Linked DNA regions of Nisaea sediminum. The protein of the gene in region 1 interacts with the protein of each later gene in a pairwise test. Links are inferred from orthologs where the notes say so. Each region holds a gene or a part of one and is shown in the gene's direction. Other genes may lie near its edges. The genes, in order: gss and rho.

Evidence for each region.
Region 2: the proteins of gss (region 1) and rho interact in binary tests that used the Escherichia coli proteins (3 or more experiments, as listed by UniProt). The link is inferred for Nisaea sediminum from one-to-one orthologs.

What each region holds. Positions count from the first base shown.
Region 1 is NZ_JACZCQ010000009.1:17,403-27,342, reverse strand. Bases 4,104-7,020 are described here. They hold gss (bifunctional glutathionylspermidine amidase/synthase), read left to right. Parts: upstream 4,104-4,575; coding sequence 4,576-6,465; downstream 6,466-7,020. Other genes in these bases: IG122_RS18060 (GFA family protein), read right to left, coding at 6,483-6,875; IG122_RS18070 (hypothetical protein), read right to left, coding at 4,310-4,552; IG122_RS18075 (DUF4347 domain-containing protein), read right to left, coding at 4,104-4,154. Outside these bases: IG122_RS18080 (mechanosensitive ion channel family protein), read left to right, coding at 1-1,088; more of IG122_RS18075, read right to left, coding at 1,119-4,103; IG122_RS18055 (TAXI family TRAP transporter solute-binding subunit), read left to right, coding at 7,156-8,154; IG122_RS18050 (TRAP transporter permease), read left to right, coding at 8,229-9,940. UniProt on the Escherichia coli protein: Catalyzes the formation of an amide bond between glutathione (GSH) and spermidine coupled with hydrolysis of ATP; also catalyzes the opposing reaction, i.e. the hydrolysis of glutathionylspermidine (Gsp) back to glutathione and spermidine.
Region 2 is NZ_JACZCQ010000006.1:639,830-645,890, forward strand. The notes cover bases 2,613-5,472. They hold rho (transcription termination factor Rho), read left to right. Parts: upstream 2,613-3,341; coding sequence 3,342-4,604; downstream 4,605-5,472. Other genes in these bases: hemE (uroporphyrinogen decarboxylase), read left to right, coding at 2,613-2,675; hemJ (protoporphyrinogen oxidase HemJ), read left to right, coding at 2,701-3,132; IG122_RS15100 (tautomerase family protein), read right to left, coding at 4,684-4,896; IG122_RS15105 (SDR family oxidoreductase), read right to left, coding at 4,942-5,472. Also shown: IG122_RS15075 (Maf family protein), read right to left, coding at 1-417; IG122_RS15080 (pyruvate, water dikinase regulatory protein), read right to left, coding at 417-1,241; more of hemE, read left to right, coding at 1,647-2,612; more of IG122_RS15105, read right to left, coding at 5,473-5,679; IG122_RS15110 (LysR family transcriptional regulator), read left to right, coding at 5,807-6,061. UniProt on the Escherichia coli protein: Facilitates transcription termination by a mechanism that involves Rho binding to the nascent RNA, activation of Rho's RNA-dependent ATPase activity, and release of the mRNA from the DNA template.

The sequences.
Region 1 (9,940 bases):
AGGATGTGGTCGCGGTGGTCAACCGGATTACCGTCACCCCGGACGTCGACTGGAGCTTCCAGCCCGCTCTCAGGGAGATCGAGTCCCTTTTGCGAAGGGGCTTTGCGAGCCTGCCGCTGATCGCGCTCGCGATCGTCATCCTGCCTCTCGCCTTCTATGCGGCAAAGCTTGTCGCCACCTTGGTCGAGCGCCTGCTGGGCCGGCAGGTCGAATCCCTGTTCCTGCGCGGGATCGTCGCGCGTGTCGCTGCGATCCCGGTCTTCCTGATCGGGCTTTATATCGTTCTCCAGGTCGCGGGCCTGACCCAACTCGCGCTCTCGATCCTCGGCGGCGCCGGGGTCGCCGGCATCATCATCGGCTTCGCCTTCCGGGACATCGCGGAAAACTTCCTCGCCAGCCTGCTGCTCAGCATTCGCCAGCCCTTCCGTCGCGGCGACTATATCTCCGTCGGCGACCAGCAAGGTACGGTGCAGAGCATGAACACCCGCAGCACCCTCCTGCTCTCGATGGAAGGCAATCACATCCAGATCCCGAACGCGGTAATCTTCAAAAGCACGATCGTCAATTACAGCGCGGCCGCGGCCCGCCAGGAATATCTCCAGGTCGGTATCGGCTACGACGTCTCGGTCGCGCATGCCCAGGAGATCATCCGTAAGGTCCTCGTGGAGCATGAAGCCGTGCTCTCGGAGCCCGAGGAGCCGCTCGTGCTGGTCGACTCGCTTGGCGCCGCGACGGTCAATCTCCGCGCCTATTTCTGGTTCGACGGCCACGCCTACTCGGTGTTCAAGGTCCGCTCGGCCCTGCTGCGCCTCGTGAAGAAGGCCCTGATCGAGGCGGATATCTCGATGCCGGACGAGGCCCGCGAAGTGGTGTTCCCGCAAGGCGTCCCGGTGATCGGAATGAGCAGCGCCCCGTCGGGAGCGCCTGCGCCCGTTCAGGTGGTCCCGGCAGAGGAGTCCGGTGCAGCGGTCACGGAGTCCGAGGGCGAGTTGGAAAACGAGACCGAAACCCTCGAGCGCCACGCCGCCACCGCCGACATCCCGGAAGCCGGCGAGGATCTGTTGTCGGAAGAGAAGCGCACGCCATAGCGGCGCGCGTTCCGGCTGGAATCCGGCTTGTCAGACGATGAGGAAACTCTCGGTCCCGAGCTGGGAGGGCGCGACCCCGATCAGCGTGACGGAGTTGCCGGCGCCGAGATCGACGACAGCATTGCCCGCGCCGTCAGAGGTGATGCGGGTCAGCAAGTCGGCCGCGCCGGAGACGCCGGACCCGTTGATCCCCGTCCTCACGCCGAAGATGTCCGCGCCGACGACAAAGTCGACGATCACGTCGATACCATCCCCGTCGCCGAAGCGGAACAGGTCATTACCGTCTCCACCCACAAGCGTGTCGGCCCCGGAGCCGCCGGAGAGCGTGTCCGCCCCGAGATTGCCGCAAAGGGAATCGTCGCCGGCTCCGCCATCGAGCACATCGCGGCCCTGCCCGCCCCAGAGCGTGTCGGCGCCGTCATTGGCCAAGAGGGAATCCGCGCCGAGATTGCCGTAGAGGAGGTCGTTGCCGGCGCCGCCATAGAGCCGGTCGTCGCCGAGATTTCCGCAGAGCGTGTCCGCGTCCATGTTGCCATAGACCAGGTCCGCATCCTGGCCGGAATAGATCCAGTCCGCGTCCTGCCCGCCATAGATCGTATCCTGGCCGGTATTGCCGTAGATGACGTCCAGGCCCTGATTGCCGTAGATCAGGTCGGCACCCTCCTGTCCTCGCAGAAGATCGTTGCCCGCACCACCGGAGATCGTGTCGTCTCCCGCATGACCGGAAACCGTGTCGTTGCCGCCGAACACCTTGATCGTGTCCGCAGTCGACCCTCCATGGATGAGATCGTTCCCCGCCGAGCCGGAAAGTATCCCATCGCCGCCCGACGCCGGAGTGGCAGGCAGCGTCAGAACCACGTCGTTACCGGTCCCGCCGGCATAGCTGATCGTGTAGGTGGCGCCGCCGGCAGTGAGCGATGCGCCTTCCGCCAGGCCGGAGAACGTGCCGGTGACCGCGTCGGCATCGTCATTGTCGATCAGCACGTAGGTCGCGCCGGCGGCCGGGATGTCCGCGACGGTCAGGGTCAGGGTGGCGCCCGAGATGTTGACCGTCCCGGTGACCGCGATCTGGTCGTAAAGCGTGCCCGCCGTCGTGCCGTTGATCTCCATGCTGGCGGTCGAGCCCGCGGCGAGGGTCAGGTTACCGGTCGAGATCCTGCCCGGACTGTCGCCCGGCGCGATCGTGCCGCCGTTCTGAACCGTGACCGCGGTCGAGAAGGTGCTGGTTCCGCCGAGGGTGGCGCCGGAGGCGACCGTATAGGTCCCGCCTCCGGCGATCGTGCCGGTGCCGCTGATCGTGCCGGAGAAGTTGGTCGATGCGGAGTCCGTGAGGGTGAGCGTCCCGCTGCCGATATTGAGCGTGCCGCTGCCGGTCAGGCTGCCGATGGTCTCGCTCGTCCCATTCAGATCGAGTGTCGCGCCGGACGACACGGTGACGGCGCCCGCATCCGCCAGCGCGTTGCCGCCGGAGACCTGCAGGGTGCCGCCGTTGACCGTGGTCCCGCCCGAATAGGTGTTCGTCCCGCTCAGGACGACAGTGCCGGTCCCGCTCTTCGTCAGGCTCCCGGTGCCGGTGATCGCGTTGTCGATGGTGGTCGCGCCGGTCACCGTCAGGCCGCCGCCATTCAGAGCCACGTTGCCTGTACCGAGATTGCCGTCGGCCGAGACGGAGAGCGTGCCGCCGCTGACCGTCGTGGTGCCCGAATAGGTGTTCGTCCCGCTCAGGGTCAGCGTGCTGGCGCCCGTCTTGGTCAGGTTCCCGGCGCCGGACACCACGCCGCTCATGGTGACGTCGGCGCCGACATTGATAGTCCCGTTCGACGCCCCGAGCGCGATCGCATTGTTGATCGTCGTCGCGCCGGTCACCGCGAGCGTCCCACCGTTGAGCGTCACCGTGCCGGCGCTCAGATTACCGTCCGCCGCAACCGACAGCGTGCCCTGGCTGACGGTCATGGAGCCCGAAGCGGTGTTGTTTCCGGAAAGCGTCAGAGTGCCGGTGCCGGTCTTGGCCAGCACGTTCGTCCCGTCGTCCGTCACAGTCCCGCTGACGGTGACGTTGTTGGCCCCGGTATCGATCGTGGCCGTATTCTCAATCTCTATGTTCGAGGTGTAGGAAGCGCTGGTCGTGAACTTGAGGGTCGAGTTGCCCTCAATATCGATCAGGGGCGCCGAGGTCGTCGTCCCGATCTCGGTGGTCGTGCCGCCGAGGATCCATACCCTGCTCGTCCCGCTGATCGAGCCGTTCAGAGTGGCGGTTCCGCCGCCTGCCGTCTGAAGGATGAATGAGCCGCTGGAGAAAGAAACCCCGGAATTGAGCGTCAGCGTCTGTCCGGCGCTAATATCGAAGTAGAGGTGCGAGTCCGAGACCAGATCCGAGCCGCCGATCGTCAGCGAACTTGTCGTTCCGGTAAAACTGAAGCTCGTGGCGGCGCCGTTCGTGAAGGTCGGCGAGGCCGCGAGGGTGATCGTGCCGCCCGCCCCGAGATTGCTGAAACGCACGATTTGATCGACAGCCGCCGCCGCCGCCCGGAGCGTTCCTGCACTCGCGTCACCAAGCGTACTCGTGACGTTCACGATGAGCAGGCCTGGCCAGCGCTCGGCCCGTTCCGGGTCGAGGATAGGCGGCAGATCGCCCGGCGACATGCCCGCCGACACGTCCAGCGTCCAGTTACCGCCGCGTGCGGCGGCGCCAGTCGGCGTGCTCGACGCAACCACCGGCGCGTCCAGCGCAAGGGATAGCGCAGCGACGAACCGCTGACCGATGTCGCCCTGTCCGACGGAACAGCCGTAGAGAACCAGTGGGCGACCGGCGAGCGCCCGCTTCAGGCCGTCGGTCCCCCGTCTGTCGCGCGCCAGCGTCTCCAGGCCGAGCTTTCCCGCGGCGAGCTCCAGCATGCCAGGCTGGCCATGGCAGAACAGATGAACAGAAGAGACCCGCTCCCCGAAGCTGCGAACTGACCGCTCTAGCGCCCGGAGCGCGCCGCCCTCCCGGTCAAGCCGCACGACCGCCGGCCTTCCGGTCAGAGCGTCGGTCAGAAGCGCGGGCGCAGGGAGCCCGGCATCGATAAGGACCAGAGCCGTGTCACGGCAATCGGAATCACCCCCGCAGCGATCCGGGCGCCGAACGTAACTTGAGGGTGCCGAACCGCAAACTTCTTTGTGATCTGAAATGAAAATCCTAAATGCGCCTTAAAATAGGGCCAGTTTGTTCGCGCCAGACATTAATCGAATAATCTCAAAAACGCTGTTGGAATGATTGGAAATTCCAAAAAGGACAATTTGGAAATTGGAAGCCCGAAAATCGCCGGGCGAGGCTCTTTAACCGCCGCCCTGCAGTGCCAAAATTTCGATGTGGGAAGCATCCAATTATTCTTCTTCGCCGTACCGATTTCGCCGAAGATGGCAAGATTGGCAGGCTCCGCCAATCCGCCCGTCAGTCCGCTGCGGGACAGGCCGAAAGACATCGAATCTTTGAAAAGACGAAAGAATGCACAACAAGCATCTGCCCGAGTCCGAACCTTTCGGTGCCGTGATCGGGATCGCGCCCGGCGGAGTGGACGCCTATTCCTCGGATTACGAGACGGTGGACAATGCGGAGCTGCCGACACGGCAGCACTACAGAAGCGTGATGGACGGCACCTATCTCGGCCACAAATGGCAGTGCGTCGAGTTCGCCCGACGCTGGCTGTACCATAACAAGGGCTATGTCTTCGAGGACATCGCCATGGCTTACGACATCTTCCAGTTGCGGGAGGTCAAGGTCATTGCCGACGGCAGCAGGATGCCGCTCCGCTCCTTCCGGAACGGGTCGGTGCGCGCGCCGGAAGTCGGTGGCCTTATGATCTGGAAGGAAGGCGGCTTCTTCGACGTGACCGGCCATGTCGCCGTCATCACCGAGGTCCTGGCCGACCGGGTCCGGATCGCAGAGCAGAATGTCGATCACAAGGCCTGGCCGGCCGGGCAGGACTGGGCGCGGGAACTGCCGATGCGCGTCGATGCGGAGGGCGGCCACTGGGTCGACTGCACTTACGATGACGGCGAGGTGCTGGGCTGGGTTCTACAGACGGAAGACGCGACCGGCGCAGAGGCCTACCGGGAGGTTCCGCCGGAGGTTTTCCGCCCGGTCATGCGGGAACTCCGACAATCGGGCGCAGGAGAGGACGGCTGGCTCGACACCTCCGACCCGGCAGAGGCCGCCTATATCGAAATGATGGGCGGCTGCAAACTTGCGACCGACGAGGCCGACGGGCGGAAATATATCTGCATCAGCGAGACGGCGCATAACGAGATCCGCCGCGCGACGAACGAACTGCACCGCATGTTCCTGCACGCGACCAATCTGGTGCTGAACGACGAGAAGCTGCTGCGGAAATTCAACCTGCCGCCGGCGATCTGGCCGAGAATCCAGAAATCCTGGAGCAACCGGCGCAACGAGATGATCACCGGCCGCTTCGACTTCTCGCTCTCCGAGCGCGGCCTGAAGGTCTACGAATACAACGCGGATTCAGCCTCCTGCCACATGGAGACCGGTCTGGTTCAGGGCCGCTGGGCCGAGCATTTCGGCTGCACCGACGGCTGGTGCCCGGGCGAGGACCTGCTCGAGAACCTGAAGCAAGCCTGGGAAGAGGCCGAGGTCGGCGACATCCTCCACATCATGCAGGACCGCGATCTCGAGGAGACCTACCACGCGCTCTTCATACAGAAATCGATGGATGCGGCGGGCATCCGCAGCAAGATCATAAAGGGCACGTCCGGCATGACATGGGACGACGAGGGCTGGGTCTGCGACGCGGACGGCGTGCGCATCAAATGGGTCTGGAAATCCTGGGCCTGGGAGACCGCGCTCGACCAGATCCGCCACGATCTCGAGGACGATGCCGAGGATCTCGAGCTGCACCGGACGATCGACCGCAAGACCCAGAAACCACGTCTGGTCGACGTGCTTCTGCGCGAGGAGGTCATGGTGTTCGAGCCACTCTGGACCCTGATCCCGAGCAACAAGGCAATCCTGCCGGTCCTCTCCTCAATGTACCCGGAGAACCGCTACCTGCTCGACTCCAGCTTCGAACTCACCGACAGCATCGCCCGGAAAGGCTACGTGTTGAAGCCGATCGTCGGGCGCTGCGGCCACAACATCGCGATCTATGACCGCGACGAGAATCTGGTCTCCGCGACCGAGGGCAATTTCGAGGAGCAGGACCAGATCTACCAGGAACTCTTCCCGCTGCCGAAACTGGACGGGAAATATGTCCAGATCGGCACCTTCTCGGTCGGCGGGAGCTATGGCGGCGCCTGCGTGCGCGTCGATCCGTCGCCGATCCTGACGACGAACAGCGATATCCTGCCGCTGCGCGTGCTACCCGACGACGAGCTTTGACGGAGGCTGCGCGGGGCTCAGGGCTCCGTGCGCCCGCCTGACTCACGATCGCGCTCGTAATGCCGCGCCAGCGGGAACGGCGGCAGCCAGGCCTCGCGCCGGATGGTCCAGAGTTCGTAGGTCGGTGTGAATTGATCCGGCGCATCCAGGCTTCCGAGATTCACTTCGATCTCGTCGCCGCTCCGCCCGAAGACGGTCGAGCCGCAGTCCGGACAAAAATGCCGCCCCCGAAAGTCGCGTGTCTCGCCCTCCACCGACACCGCATCCGCGGGAAAGATCGCGGAGGCGTGAAACAGCGCTCCGTGATGTTTGCGGCAATCGAGGCAATGGCACATGCCGACCCTGTAGGGCTGTCCGGATGCTGCAATCCGGACCTTGCCGCAGAGGCACCCGCCGGTAACGCGATCCATGCTGTTCCTCCCTTGAACGCGAGTGGTCAGACTGGGTGAACCCGACAGCTTCGGGACACCGACAGACAGCGTAAGCCGGGATGCCGAGACGGCCGGTTCCACGTCGTGAAAATGAACCCTGCTCTTTAAACCTTGTCTTCGGCCCGGATCCCCAGATCCAGGCAAAAGAGAGAAAGGTCTCATTTGAGAAGAATTACGAATACCAGTTCACAAAGCTTCCGGATTCACTATCTACATCCTCTCTGATTGACCCAACAGGTTATCAACTGGGAGGCAACGAATGAAAATCCTCAAAACGCTCGCCCTGGGCGTCGCATTCACCATGGCTGCTGGCTTTGCTCATGCCGCCGAGAAGGACTACGTCCTCAATACCGCGTCGACCGGCGGCACCTATCACCCGGTCGGAACTGCGATTTCCACGCTCACCAAAGTCAAGCTGCTGCCGAAGGAAAAGTTCTCGCTGACCGCGGTCAATTCCGCCGGCTCCGGCGCGAATGTGCAGGCGCTCGGCGCCGGCACCGCCGATTTCGCGATCCTGCAGGGCCTGTTCGGCGCCTACGCGAAGACCGGCACCGGCCCGATCTCCGAGCCGCAGAAGAACATCCGTTCGATCAGCATGCTGTGGCAGAACATCGAGCACTTCGTCGTGCCGACCGATCTCGCGAAGACCGGCACGATGGACGACATCGTCGCCCTCAAGGGGCAGCCGGCCGGCATGGGCGGTCAGAGCTCCGGCACGATCGGCTCCAATCGGGTCCTGCTCGCCGGGCTCGGTCTCGACATGGATAAGGACTTCAACCTGATGTATGCGGGCTACGGCCCGACCGGCGCGGCCCTGGCCAACGGTCAGATCTCGGCCGCCGGCATCCCCGGCGGCACGCCCGTCGGTGCCATCACCCAGCTGATGGCCGCCAACGAAGGCAAGTTCACGATCCTCGACGTCACGCCGGAGCAGGCCGTCAAGATGGACGGCGACCGCAAGCTCTGGGTCCCGTACACCATCCCGGCCGGAACCTATCCGGGTCAGACCAAAGATATTCAGACCGTCGCGCAGCCGAACTTCCTCGCGGTCAACGACACGGTCGACGAGAACCATGTCTACATGCTGACCAAAACGATGTTCGAGAACCTGCCCTTCCTGCAGGCGATCCATCCGGCCACCAAGGCCATGGCGCTGGATAAGGCGCTTGCCGGTCTGCCGGTGCCCCTGCATCCGGGCGCCCAGCGCTTCTACGAAGAGGCCGGTCTGACCATTCCGGACCATCTCAAGGCCCAGTAAGCCGACAAGATCTTCGCAGCAGGAGCGCGTCCCCGGACGCGCTCCTGTTCTCTGATTCTCGGGAGGGGACCGTCGTGAGCGATAGCGAAACCGCCGGTGCGTCCATGCGCGCCGACCTACTTGACCCGTCCGCACCAGACAAGACGATGGCCTCACGACTGGCGATTCTCTTCGCGGCGGCTTTCGGCATCTGGCACATCGCGACGAACGTCTATCTGAACGAACCGGGGCTGTGGCAGAACGCGATCCATTTCGGCGGCTTCGCGTTCCTCGCGGCGATCACGTTTTCTCCTTTCGGACGCCGCGCAAATACCCCCTTTGCCTGGACCATCGATCTCGCCTACGCCACGGCCATCGCCGCTTCGGCGATGTGGGTCGCCGGTGCCGAGAACTACATCTACGAGCGCTCCCTCGCGGTCACGGGCCAGGGCTGGCAACTCAACTGGGTGGACTGGACCGCCGGCTTCATCCTGATCTTTGCCTGCATCGACCTTTCCCGGCGGGTCTCCGGATGGGTGATCCCGATCCTGGTGATTCTGTCGGCCTCCTACATCCTTTTCCTCGGCAGCTACATGCCGGGCGTGTTCCGCGCCGCGAGCCTGCCGCTGGACGACGTGCTGTTCCGCAGCCTGTTCAACGACGAGGGCATGTTCGGGGTCCTGGCGGGCATTTCGTCCACGAACATCGCGCTCTTCATGATTTTCGGCGGCTTTCTCGTGGTCTCCGGGGCCAGCCATTTCGTGATCGAGATCTCCAAATCCGTTGCCGGCCGGGTGAAGGGCGGCGCCGCCTTCGTCGCCGTGATTTCCTCGGCTTTGACCGGGACGATTTCCGGCTCCGCGGTCGCGAATACCGCGTCGACCGGCGTCATCACGATCCCGCTGATGAAGGCGAACGGCTTCCGCCCCAAATTCGCCGCGGGCGTCGAGGCCGCGGCCTCCACCGGAGGCCAGATCATGCCGCCGATCATGGGTGCCGGCGCCTTCGTCATGGCGAGCTATACCGGCATTCCCTACAGTACGATCGTCGCCGTCTCGATCGTTCCGGCGATCCTCTATTTCCTCTCGATCGCCTGTATCGTCCGGATCGAGGCGGTGAAGCGCAACGCCGGCGCCGAAATCGACATGACGATCGATCGCGGCAAGCTCGTCTCGGGTGGACTGGTCTTCGTCATCCCGCTCGGCACGATGGTCTGGCTGCTGCTGACCGGCGTCACGCCCGCCTATGCCGCCTGCTGGGCCATCGCGGCATTGATCGGAACCTCCTGGTTCACCAGCCTGATCGCCCGGTTCGTTCCGGGGGACAGTTTCGAACCCGTTGTCATGGGACCGAAAAAGATCATCGAGGCGCTGGTCACCGGCGTGAACGCCTCGGTCCTGACCGCGATCCTGCTGGTCACCATCGGCATCATGAACAACGCAATCGTCACAAGCGGCGTCGGCAACGGCTTCTCGCTCATGATCGTCCAGTGGTCCCAGGGCTCCCTGGTCATCGCCTTGGCACTGATCGCGGTCGCCTCTCTCGTTCTCGGGATGGGACTCCCGGTGACGGCCGCCTACATCATCATCGCGATCCTGACCGCTCCCGCGCTCGCCGGCATCATGGCCGACGGGATCGTCGTGGAACAGCTGATGCAGGGCATTGCCGACCCGGCGAAATCGGCACTGTTTTTCCTCGTCGATCATCCGAACGTCGCGAAAGTCGCCGGGGGAATGAGCAACGCGGAAGCCTGGGATCTGGTCAGGTCGATCCCGTTCGAGATCGCCGTGACCATCCGGCCGGTCCT
Region 2 (6,061 bases), on another replicon or contig:
GACATGGTGCCAGATCCGTGTCCCGCCCGCCGACACGACGACGGAGCTGATCAGGGTATGCCGTTTGCCGGAGAGTTTGCGGAGGTGTTCCGCCGCGCCCGCGCGGTCCTCCGGTTTGTCAAACCAGCTCCCTTCGAGATCGAGCATCTGGTCGGCGCCAATCACAAGCGCTTCCGGACGGGCGCGGGAAACCGTGTTCGCCTTCATTTCGGCGAGGAAAGTGGCAACCTCCGCCGCGCTTGCGCCCTCGGCCCGGAGGCTGCGCTTGAACTCGGCTTCGTCGACGGAAGGTTTGCGGATTTCGACCGGCAGCCCCGCCGCACGCAACATGTCCGCGCGGGTCCGGCTGCCGGACGCCAGCACGACCGGCTTTTCCCCGTTGCCGCTGAGGGGCGACACATCGAGATCGCTCGACATCAGGATTCCAATCCGTGGAATTTCGCGTATTTCTGCAGCACAGCCGCCGCCGTCTCTTCGATCGAACGGCGGGTCACATCGATCACCGGCCAGCCGGCTTTAGTGAAGGCCTTGCGTGCTTCGACCACTTCCTCGCGGACCTTCTCCGGATCGACATAGTCGGTCTCGTTGCTGTGCTGAAGCATCAGCATCCGGTTGCGGCGAACCTGGGTCAGACGGTTCGGGTCGTTGGTCAGCGCGACGATGAAGGGGCGCTTCAGCGAGTAGAGCTCCTTCGGCAGCGGAACGCCCGGCACCACGGGGATGTTCGCCGTCGCATAGCCGCGGTTGGCGAGATAGAGCGAGGTCGGCGTCTTCGAGGTGCGGGACACCCCGACGATCACGATGTCCGCATCCTCGAGATCGTGGATCATCTGCCCGTCGTCATGGGCGAGCGTGTAATCCATTGCCCGGATCCGGTTGAAATACGCAGCGTCGAGCTCGTGCTGCCGACCTGGGCGGCCGTGGCTTTCCTGCCCGAGAAAATTGCCGAGCGCGTTGACCACGGTATCGAGTACGGAAATGCAGGGAACGCGACGCTGCTGGCACCCGAGCTCGAGCTGCTCGCGGAGCTCCGGATTTACCAGTGTGAACAGCACCGGCCCCGGATAGACGCTGACGGCAGCCAGGACCTTTTCGATATGCCCGGTGGTGCGGACCAGGGACCAGACATGCTCGCGGGCGCGCACGCCCTCGAACTGCACCAGACAGGCGCGGACCACCTGGTGGTTCGTTTCGCCCGTGGCGTCCGATACCAGGTGAAGATGGATATCCGTGTCGGTCACCGTTCACACCTTGCTGGGGATAAATCTGTACGATCTGTTTACAGAATGCGGATTCTCTTCCGAAAGGAAAAGTGTACCTCTCGATGCCTTCCTTCGGCGCCGGCTTGTTAGACGGAGGATAAAACTATACCGCCCTCCGATGAATGTGAGCAGCTTGTCCGGCAAGAGAGATATCCCCGCAATCCCCGTGATTCAGATCGGCGGATACGTTGCGGGTTGCGACGTTTTTACCGCTCTTTATCCCGAAGCCGGACCTGTAGGGTCTTGCCCGGACGGTTCTGTGGATCACTTGTGTCCAAACGATAATCCACAGGACTCACAGCACCACTACAATCACTTCCTACTTATTTCTAATAAGATTCTTTGTTAGTGAGTGCGCGCGTTGGCAAACCGAACAGGCGATCCATGACCGAGAAACCGATACTGAAAGCGCTTGCAGGCCAGGTGTCAGATATTCCCCCGATCTGGCTCATGCGTCAGGCCGGCCGCTATCTGCCGGAATATCGGGAGGTTCGCAAACAGGCGGGATCCTTCGTCGATCTCTGCCTGAACCCGGAACTGGCCGCGGAGGTCACCCTCCAACCGATCCGCCGTTTCGGGATGGACGGTGCCATTCTCTTCTCGGACATCCTGATCGTGCCCTATGGTCTCGGTCAGCCGCTGAAGTTCGTCGAGGGCCGTGGACCGGTGCTGGAACCGGTGCGCGACCGGGCGGCGCTTTCGAGCCTCGATACCTCGGGCCTTTCGAAACGCGTCGGCAATGTCTACGAGACCGTGTCGCGGGTCCGGGAGGCTCTGCCGGCGGAGACTGCGCTGATCGGTTTTTCGGGCAGTCCCTGGACGGTCATCACCTACATGGTCGAGGGCGGCAGCAGCAAGGACTACGCCGCAACCAAGCAATGGGCCTACAGCGATCCGGAAGGGTTCCAGGCGCTGATCGACATCGTCGTCGAGGGGACGATCACCTATCTGCTCGGTCAGGCGAAGGCCGGGGCCGAGGTTCTGAAACTGTTCGATTCCTGGGCCGGCGTGCTCTCGCCGCGCCTCTTCCGCATGGCGGTCATCGAACCGACGAAAAAGATCGTCTCCGCGGTGAAGGCGGCCTATCCGGATCTGCCGGTCATCGGCTTTCCGCGCGCGGCGGGCGCCAATTACCTCGATTACATCGCGGAGACCGGTGTCGATGCGGTGGCCGTCGACACGGCCATGCCGATCCGCTGGGCGATGGAAAACATCCAGACCAGGATGCCGATCCAGGGCAATCTCGATCCGATCGCCTTGCTGTCCGGCGGAAAGGGCCTCGACGAGGAGGTGAAGAGCATCCTCGATGCGGCCGCTTCCGGACCGTTCATCTTCAATCTCGGGCACGGCATTCTGCCGACGACACCGATCGCGCATGTCGAGCAGTTGCTGCGCCAGGTGCGGCGCAGGTAAACGGCCGGCCGGGGAGGAGGACACGATGAGCTACGAATGGATCAAGGCGTTTCACGTCATGAGCATGGTGGCCTGGATGGCCGGGATGTTCTATCTGCCGCGGCTCTTCGTCTATCACGCCGATGCGGAGCCCGGCTCCGAACTCTCCGAAACCCTGAAGATCATGGAGCGCCGGCTTCTGCGTGCGATCATCAATCCGGCGATGGTTTCGACCTTCGTCTTCGGTATCTGGATGCTGGTGCTTATTCCGGAATTTCTCTCGGACGGCTGGTTTCACGTCAAACTGGCCTGTCTTTTCCTGCTCACCGGATTTCACGGAATGATGGCCCGGTGGCGGCGCGATTTCGCGGCCGATGCAAATCGTCGCAGTGCGCGCTTCTACCGGATTGCGAACGAAGTCCCGACGATCCTTCTGATCGTCATCGTCATCATGGTGATCGTGAAACCGTTTTCCTGAATGTTTTCCATTTTTGTCAAATATTGTTGTTTGACACCCGCCGCCAAACTACTGTAATTGACATCAATCGCCGACCGCCGTGGGGCATGGCGTCAGGTCTTCCCGCACAGAACAAATCATAACAGTCAGCTGATAAAGCGACACTCGTGCGGCCTGCTCAACCGGCCGACCTTCCCAAACATTCGTTTTACCTTGTCATCGACAGGACGATGCATCTTCAAGAGCTAAAAGCAAAAACCCCCCAAGATCTTCTTGCCTATGCGGAAGAATTGGAGATTGAGAACGCAAGTGTTCTGCGCAAGCAGGATATGATGTTTGCTATTCTCAAACAGTTAGCTGACAACGATCTTCCGATCTATGGCACCGGCGTTCTTGAAACGCTGCCGGACGGGTTCGGCTTTCTCAGATCACCCGAGTCCAATTACTTGCCGGGGCCGGACGATATTTATATCTCTCCGAGCCAGGTGCGGCGTTTCGGACTGCGCACGGGCGATACGGTCGAGGGACAGATCCGGGCACCGAAGGACGGAGAGCGGTACTTCGCGCTGCTCAAGGTCAACAAGATCAACTTCGAAGACCCGGACGCGGTTCGCCACCGGATCAATTTCGACAATCTGACGCCGCTCTACCCAGAGCAGCGTCTGAATCTCGAGCTTGAGAAGGCGGAGAACAAGCAGCAGGACGTGACCACGCGGGTGATCGATCTGATCGCGCCGCTCGGCATGGGACAGCGCGGCCTCATCGTGGCGCCGCCGCGGACCGGTAAGACGGTCATGCTGCAGAATATCGCCCATGCGGTCGCCGAGAACCATCCGGACGCCTATCTGCTTGTGCTTCTGATCGACGAGCGTCCCGAGGAAGTGACCGACATGGACCGTTCGGTGAAGGGGGAGGTTATCAGCTCCACCTTCGACGAGCCGGCCGCGCGTCACGTCCAGGTCGCCGAGATGGTGATCGAGAAGGCCAAGCGCCTGGTCGAGCACAAGCGCGACGTAGTGATCCTGCTGGACTCCATCACGCGGCTTGCGCGCGCCTACAACACCGTCGTGCCGTCCTCCGGGAAGGTGCTGACCGGCGGTGTCGACGCCAATGCACTGCAGCGCCCCAAGCGCTTCTTCGGTGCAGCCCGGAACATCGAGGAGGGCGGCTCGCTGACTATCATCGCGACCGCGCTGATCGATACCGGCTCGCGGATGGACGAGGTCATCTTCGAAGAGTTCAAGGGCACCGGTAACTCCGAGATCATTCTCGACCGCAAGCTCGCCGACAAGCGGACTTTCCCGGCCATCGACATCACCCGGTCGGGTACCCGCAAGGAAGAACTTCTGGTGGAGCGTGCAACCCTCAACAAGATGTGGGTCCTGCGCCGTATCCTGACCCAGATGGGGACGGTCGACGCGATGGAGTTCCTGCTCGACAAGCTGAAGGTCTCGAAGAGCAACCAGGATTTCTTCGACGCGATGAATTCCTGATTTCCGGAAGAGCGTTGACCGGAAAAGAAAAGAGCGGCCTTCTGAGGCCGCTCTTGCTTTTTGTGGCATGCGCAGAAGCTCAGTCTCTCGCTCGGTACTCCGGCGGCAGCACGAAGATCTCATCGGCGCGGCCATAGCCGCCGTCACGGACTTCCTCGATCAGCACCATGGTATGCGGTCGGACCGCTTCACCGAAATAGCTGACCATCAGATCCGTCGTCTTGTGCAGAAGATCTTCTTTCTGCGCTCTGGAGAGTGCTGCCTCTGGCAGTTTGAAGTTGGCGAAGGGCATTCGGTCGTCCTTTCCTTGAAAGAGTTGCCTCCTGAAAATGCGAGGTCAGATCATTCCGCCGTTGGCGCGGATGGTCTGGCCATTGATCCAGCCCCCGCCCGGTCCGGCGATGAAGGCGACGGTTTCGGCGATGTCTTCCGGTGCGCCGAGGCGCCCGAGTGGAATGGAGCGGGTGATGGCCTGGATCATTTCCTCCGATTTGCCGTTGAAGAAGAGCTCGGTGGCGACAGGACCGGGCGCCACGGCATTGACCGTGATGCCGCGCGGCCCGAGTTCCTTGGCGAGAACCTGGCCCATGGCCTCGACCGCCGCCTTGGTAGCGGCATAGAGACCGTAGCCGGGCATCCGCATGCCGATCACGCTGCTCGAGATATTGATGATGCGTCCGCCGTCGCGGAGTCTCCTGGAGCCGGCACGCATGCCCCGGAAGGCGCCGGCCAGATTGACCGCGACATGAGCGTCGAGATCGGCGTCTGACGTCTCGGAAATGGCGCCAAGGCGCATGATCCCGGCATTGTTCACAAGGATGTCGACAGGTCCGAAGGCGGTTTCCGCGGCATCGAACATTTTCTCGATACCGGAGGCTGCACTCACGTCGGCCTTGAGGGCGACCGCTTGCCCGCCTTTCTCGGCAATCCGTTGGACAACGTTCTCGGCTGCTGCCGCATCACGGGCGTAATTTACTAGGATTGCAGCACCTTCGCGGGCGAGCTTGAGTGCAATCGCGGCGCCGATGCCTTTCCCGCCGCCGGTGACGATGGCTGTCTTGTCTTTCAGGGTCATCTCTGCATCCCTTTCGCTGCTGCGTGTCGATGTCCCTTGACTTAGTCCATCCCTTTATCCGGATAATCAGGCTTCTCTTGGCAAGTTAATTCGGAAAGAGCGAATTATTATGGATCGGCTCGATTCAATGCGACTCTTCGTTCGGGTGGTGGAACGCCGGAGTTTCAAGGCTGCCGCAGCAGATCTCTCGATCCCGCGATCGACCGCAACGGAAGCGATCCGGCGGCTTGAGGAGAGTCTGGATAGCCGGCTTCTCGAACGTACGACCCGCCATGTCGCGCCGACCCCGGACGGTGAGGCCTATTACCGCCGCTGCGTCGGCATTCTGGCGGAAATCGACGATGCCGAGCGGGCACTCAGAAGCAACGAGGTGACGGGGTTG